2 regions of the Stenotrophomonas sp. 59 genome follow, and region 1 is predicted to be linked to the other one. Evidence: riboswitches for the same ligand, from Rfam matches in the RefSeq annotation. Region 1 holds a riboswitch; the other holds the start of a gene.

Region 1 (3,403 bases):
TACGGCGAGTCCGACCGCATCGCCAACGCGGCCAACCTCTCTGCGCTGGTCTATCACGCCCTGCCCGACCTGAACTGGGTGGGCTTCTATCTGTACGACGGCAAGGAACTGGTGGTCGGCCCGTTCCAGGGCCTGCCGGCCTGCGTGCGCATTCCGCTGGACAAGGGCGTGTGTGGCGCCGCTGCCAGCCAGCGCGTGACCCAGCGCGTGGAGGACGTCGACGCCTTCCCCGGCCATATCGCCTGCGATTCGGCCTCGCGTTCGGAACTGGTGGTGCCGCTGCTGCGCGGCGATGAACTGATCGGCGTGTTCGACATCGACAGCCCGAAGGTCGGCCGCTTCGACGCAGAGGATCAGTCCGGCCTGGAAGCCATCGCCCGCGTGTTCGTCGAGGCGTTGGGATGAGCGCACCGAAGCTGCGCAACATCGGCCCGAAAAGTGCGGCGTGGCTGCGCCAGGTCGGCCTGCGCAGCCGCGACGACCTGGTCGCGATCGGAGCCGTCGGCGCCTTCGTCAAGGTCAAGCGCGCCGGCTTCAAGCCCAGCCTGAACCTGCTGTACTCGCTGGAAGGCGCGTTGCTGGACTGCCATTGGCAGGAGCTGAGCGAGCCACAGCGCGAGGCACTGGTGCAGGATTACGAAGCGCGCATCGCTGCGCATCCGCTGAAGGCAGCCGGCCCGGCCTCGGGCCCGGTGCATGAGCAGCGCTTCGATGCCGATGATGACGCTGAAGACAGCGTTGCCGAGGGTGCGGACGAGGATTGAGGGCTCCGCGCACGCGCTCGCCGGGCTGGGAATGCCGGCCAGCGGCCGGCACTACCACGGCGATGCGCGATCAGTAGCGCCGGGCCATGCCCGGCGAGCGCGCTCAGGGCTGCTGCAGTTCCAGCAGCTCACCCACCAGCCCGGCCTCGCCACGCTCCAGCCACACCCGCAGGCGGGTGCCGTGGTCGATACGCAGGGCCCAGCAGAGCGACATCGGCAGGCCGCAGACCTGCGACAGCACCATGCGCAACGGGCCACCGTGGCTGACCACCAGCGTCGGTACCGGGTCATCATCATCAAGCAGGCGATCCAGCGCGCGCGCGATGCGCCGCTCGAAATGTCCCCAGCTCTCGCCGTTCGGCGGCGGGAACGCATGCGGATCGGCGTGGAAGGCGGCCAGCGCATCTTCCGGCAGGTCGAACAGCGATTGCCCGTCCCAGTCGCCAAAATCCAGCTCTTCCCATTCCTCGTCCGCTTCGACGTCCAGCCCGCGCGGGGTGGCCAGCGCCATGGCCGTATGCAGCGAACGCAGCCGCGGCGAACTGATCACCCGCTCCCAGCACTGCCCGGCATAGGCCTCGACCAGCTCCTGCGGCAGGCCGGCCAGCTGCGGTGGGTCGCTGCGGCCATCAAGGTATTCATCACGGCCGTTGCCGGCATGGCGGACCAGGTCGAGGATCATGCGCGCGTCCCGGACGGGCAACGCAGGTACAGCGGAAAACGGGCGGACATCGGCAACGGCACCACGGGATCGAGCAACCATTCTAAAGGCACAGCAAAGGCAGCCGCGCAGGCGCGACGCAACGGGACTGCCTGCGATGCCGTAGACTGCGCCCACTTCCAGGTGACCTGCGGCCGTGGCCGGCAGGTTGAAACGGGAAGCCGGTGACGCGTGATTCCACGCCAGGCCGGCGCTGCCCCCGCAACGGTAAGCACGTCAGTTCCAGGCAACACCGCCACTGTGCCGCAGGCATGGGAAGGCGCCTGGACGGTGGCCTCGCGCCACCCGGCGGCGAGCCCGGAGACCGGCCCGGAAGCCTCAGGTCGCGATGCGGTGGGCATGGCGCTGGATGACCGTGGCGTGCGCTGCGGCATCGGCGCGTGCCTGCCTTCGCGGCTCCTCCCCTTCGCCACGCGGGCGTGCGTGGCACCTGGAGTCCCCCATGAAGCTGCAGTCCCGAATGCTGTCCCTGGCCGTGCTGGCCGCCCTGCCCGCGCTGGCACAGGCCAACGAGGACACCACCGCGCTCGACCAGATCCTGGTCACCGCCACCCGCACCCCGATCGCCCTGCAGGACAGCATCGCGCCGGCACAGGTGATCGACCGCGCGCAGATCGAATCCAGCCAGGCCACCTCGCTGCAGGAACTGCTGCGCGGGCGTGCCGGCATCAACCTGACCAATGCCGGCGGCCTCGGCAAGCAGAGCTCGCTGTTCCTGCGCGGTACCAATTCCGGCCACACCGTGGTGCTGGTGGATGGCGTGCGCATCAACAGCGCCGACCTCGGCCTGGCCATGTACCAGGACCTGCCGCTGGCGCAGATCGAACGCGTGGAAATCGTGCGCGGCCCGCAGTCGAGCCTGTACGGCGCCGACGCCATCGGTGGCGTGATCCAGATCTTCACCCGCCGCAACCAGGGTGACTTCGCCCCGCACTTCCAGCTTGGCGGTGGCAGCAACGGCCTGCGCGAAGCCAGCGGCGGCATCGGCGGTGGCACCGAGCGCGGCTGGTTCGGTGCGGATATCGCCTACCAGCATTCCGATGGCATCGATGCCTGCCGCGGCTCGGCCACGCTGTTCACCGGCTGCTTCGCCGACGAGCCCGATCGTGACGGCTACCGCAACCTGTCCAAGAGCCTGCGCGGTGGCTACACCTTCAACGACCAGTGGAACGTGGAAGGCAGCGCACTGCGCGCCGACGGCAAGAACCATTACGACGGTTACTACAACTATTCGGAAACCCGCCAGCAGGTGCTGGCTGGCAAGGTGCGCTACACGCCGTCCGAGCGCCTGGCATTCACCGCCAACGTCGGCCGCAGTGACAACGAGTCGGACAACTTCGGCGACTTCGGTGCACGTGGCAGCGCACAGACCCACCGCGACAGCGCCTCGCTGCAGGGTGACTTCGGCGTGGCCGAGGGCCAGCTGCTGAGTGCCGGCGTGGACTGGAGCGAAGACAATCTGGACGGCAGCAGCGCGGGGTACCTTGTCGACAGCCGCCGCAACACCGGCGTGTTCGTGCAGTACCAGGGTCGCTTCGGCCGCCACCAGCTGCAGGCCAGCGCACGCAACGACGACAACCAGCAGTTCGGCAACCACGCTACCGGCAGCGTTGGCTGGGCGATGGAACTGGGCCACGGCCTGCGCGTCAACGCCAGCTATGGCACGGCGTTCAAGGCACCGACCTTCAGCGATCTGTACGACCCGTGGAGCGGCGTGCCGACGTTGAAGCCGGAGAAGTCCAAGAGCGCCAACCTCGGCGTTTCGCAGCAGGGCCAGGGCTGGCACTGGGGCCTGGACGTGTATGAAACCCGCATCGATGACCTGATCACCTACGATGCGGCGACTTTCAAGATGCAGCAGGTGGAGAAGGCCCGCATCCGCGGTGCCGAACTGACCGGTGGCATGCTGCTGGCCGGC
Region 2 (3,403 bases), 280 kb from region 1:
AAGGCTTCGGCATGGACTGGCAGCTGCACGATGGCCGCCGCCGCGCACGCCTGCTGGTGCTGGTCAGCAAGCAGGGCCACTGCCTCAACGATCTGCTGTTCCGCGCCCACAGTGGCCAGCTGAAGGTGGACATCGCCGCGGTGGCCTCCAACCACGCCGACTTCGCGCCGCTGGCCGCGTCCTACCAGGTGCCGTTCCACCACCTGCCTGTGAACGCGGAAACACGCGCGGTACAGGAGCAGCAGATCATCGACCTGGTCGAGCGCGAGCGCATCGACCTGGTGGTGCTGGCGCGCTACATGCAGATCCTGTCGCCCACGCTGTGCCGCGCGCTGGCCGGCCGTGCGATCAACATCCACCACAGTTTCCTGCCCAGCTTCAAGGGCGCGCAGCCGTACCACCAGGCGCACGCACGCGGGGTCAAGATCATCGGTGCCACCGCGCACTACGTCACCGAGGATCTGGATGAAGGCCCGATCATCGAACAGGACGTGGCCCGCGTGGACCACGCGATGGCACCGCGCGAACTGGTACGACTGGGCAGCGATACCGAATCGCTGGTGCTGGCACGCGCCGTGCGCCGCCATGTGGAGCACCGCATCCTGCTCAACGGGCACCGCACGGTGGTGTTCCGCTAACGTTCCATCTGATCCGTGTCCGCCGGGCATGGCCCGGCGCTACCCATGGGCGCGATCCGGTAGCGCCGGGCCATGCCCGGCGGTCGCGCGTCAGGCGATCGCAATCCCCGCCTTGCCCAGCGCCTCGCGCACCATCGCGTCATTGGCCTCGGTCACCGGTTTGGTCAGCTCCCACAGGAACTTCACCCGGAAGCCGGACTTCACCGCGTCCTGCGCGCTCCACAGCACGCAGTAGTCGCGGGCCAGGCCGCACACGTGCACTTCGCGGATGCGGCGCTCGTGCAGCCAGCCGGCCAGGCCAGTAGCCGGGCGTTCGCCATCGGGGCCGTGGTTCTCGCGGAAGGCGCTGTACGAATCCACCTGTTGGCGCGTGCCCTTGCGCAGGATCAGGTCGGCCACGGTCCAGTCCACGCCCGGGTGCAGCGCGGCGCCATCGCTGCCCTGCACGCAATGGTCGGGCCACAGGGTCTGTGGCTGCGCGTGCAGCAGGATGGTCTCGAACGGACGCTTGCCGGGGTGCTGGCTGGCGAATGAGGCGTGATCGGCCGGGTGCCAGTCCTGGGTGGCCACCACCGTGCGGTAGCGGCGCTGCGCCAGCAGTCCGGCAATCGGCGCGACCAGCGCATCGCCCTGGTCGCAGGCCAACGCGCCACCGGGCATGAAGTCCGGCTGCAGGTCGATCACCAGCAGGGCGACATCGGCGGGCAGGGCAGTCATGGCAGGTCCACTACAAACTGAAGGGGCGACCAGCGTGGCCGCCCCCCGAGCGCACGTCAATCGCCCTGCGGTGTCTCAGCGTCCTGCCCGTAGTACAGCAGGCCGATCTTGATCCGCTCGCGGCCGTTCTCGCGGCGATGGCGGTTGGCATCGCGCAGCGAGTACACGCAGCCGCAGTATTCCTGCTGGTAGAACTGCTCGCGCTTGCTGATCTCGATCATGCGGCTGGCACCACCGCCCTTGCGCCAGTTGTAGTCCCAGTACTGCAGGCCTTCATAGCGTGAGGCGGCGCGGATGCCGCAGTCGTTGATCTGCGCCATGTTCTTCCAGCGCGAGATGCCCAGCGACGAGCTGATGGTGTCGTAGCCGTGTTCATGCGCGTACAGCGCGGTGCGCTCGAAACGCATGTCGAAGCACATCGTGCAGCGGATGCCGCGCTCGGGTTCGTTCTCCATGCCACGCGCACGGCTGAACCAGTTGTCGGTGTCGTAGTCGCAGTCGATGAACGGAATGTCGTGCTGTTCGGCGAAGCGGATGTTCTCCTGCTTGCGCAGCTCGTACTCCTTCACCGGGTGGATGTTGGGGTTGTAGAAGAAGATCGCGTAGTCGATCCCGGAGGCGGTGATCGCCTCCATCACTTCGCCCGAACAGGGCGCGCAGCACGAATGCAGCAGCAGGCGCTTGCCGTCGGCGGGCAGGGTCAGGGTGGGGCGTTGGAGCTCGGTCATCGTCAGGTACCGCATGGACCGCCGGCAACGGCGGTGGCCCATGCATCAGCGCGTGGGTGGAACAGGGCGGGCCGGATACCGTGAAAAGGACGCGCGCGGCCGCGCGGCCTGCAGGCGCAGGACAACGACGGCCCCGGCACCCTCCCCGCGGAGAGTCCAGGTCGAGTCAGGGGACGGTCGTGTCCCCCGGCCGGGGCCGGTATTCGGGCTGATGGACACGGGCCGCAGCCCACCTACTACCTGCCGCTTCCCAGGCATGCGCCCAGTGCTGTTGGCAGGATTCGTTTCCATTCACCGCTGCGGGGCAGCTCCGGAATGGGCGCGCGAGGCGCCTTCACCGGATTCCCGTTTAAATCCCTGCCGCCATCCAGCCACGGCAGGGATACCTTCGGCGTGTGCACGGTGGACCCGTTGGCGGCGATGGTCAAGGTCCGCAGGGTGCAACCGTGCAGGCCCGTGGCGCATCCATGCTGCAGGACCACCTGGAACCCTGCCCATGGACAGCTTTGCCGCAACGCCCCCGCACGCCTGCACCGGACATCCTGCCGCCCCGACCCGTTCCAGGCGGCGCTGCCTGCCCGCATGGGCGCTGGGGCTGCTCTGCCTCTCCGGATGGACCCATGCATTGCCCTCAGCTGGCCCGGCATGTGCATTGGCCACTGCGCCCGGTGAAACCCTCATCGATGTTCCGTTCGAGGTTGTCGATGGGCGCATCTACCTGCAGGTGCAGGTCAACGACGCAGGCACGTTCCGCTTCGCCGTCGATACCGGTGCGAGTGGTGTGGCGCGTGCCGACACCCGCCTGGTGCGCGCGCTGCACCTGCCGATGGGTGGCACCGCCTCCCATTCCGATGGCGTGCGCACCGCCGATGCCGCCACGGTCCGCTTCGATTCGCTCACCCTGGGTGGCGTGCGTCGCCAGGGCGTGGTGGCGATCACCCGCGACTATAACGCCCGACAGTCCGAAGCCGCCGCCTTCGATGGGATCCTGGCGCGCGATTTCTTCGACGATGGCCTGCTGGTGCTCGACTTCCCACGCAAGCGGCTGCGCTTTCGCCGCGACCATCGATTGCTGCCGGAGCAGCCGGGCACGCTGGTCTACACGCGGGCCTTCCGCATTCCGGTGCAGATCGGCACGGTAACGACAGAAGCACAGTTGGATACCGGCGCGAACGTGGCGCTGGTGCTGCCTGCTGCACTCCATGAGCGCGTAGCCAGCGGCGTGGTTGTCCCGGGCGACCCGCTGACCCTCAGCCACGGCCGGATCCAGAGCGGCCGGGCACGGCTGGACGTGCCGCTGGTGGCCGGTGGCCTGACGCT

What was found. Region 1 has a riboswitch for cobalamin ahead of btuB (TonB-dependent vitamin B12 receptor). Riboswitches for the same ligand answer to the same signal wherever they lie in the genome.
Region 2: another riboswitch for cobalamin. It lies ahead of QP552_RS01115 (epoxyqueuosine reductase QueH); the one in region 1 lies ahead of btuB (TonB-dependent vitamin B12 receptor).

The regions. Positions count from the first base shown of each region.
Region 1 is NZ_CP127408.1:539,977-543,379, reverse strand. Features, by position in the region: gene QP552_RS02430 (GAF domain-containing protein) at 1-405, shown strand, start outside; gene QP552_RS02425 (TfoX/Sxy family protein) at 402-764, shown strand; gene QP552_RS02420 (histidine phosphatase family protein) at 868-1,446, opposite strand; cobalamin riboswitch at 1,590-1,813, shown strand; gene btuB (TonB-dependent vitamin B12 receptor) at 1,928-3,403, shown strand, end outside.
Region 2 is NZ_CP127408.1:261,988-265,390, forward strand. Features, by position in the region: gene purU (formyltetrahydrofolate deformylase) at 1-638, shown strand, start outside; gene pncA (bifunctional nicotinamidase/pyrazinamidase) at 729-1,355, opposite strand; gene QP552_RS01115 (epoxyqueuosine reductase QueH) at 1,412-2,083, opposite strand; cobalamin riboswitch at 2,260-2,474, opposite strand; gene QP552_RS01120 (aspartyl protease family protein) at 2,736-3,403, shown strand, end outside.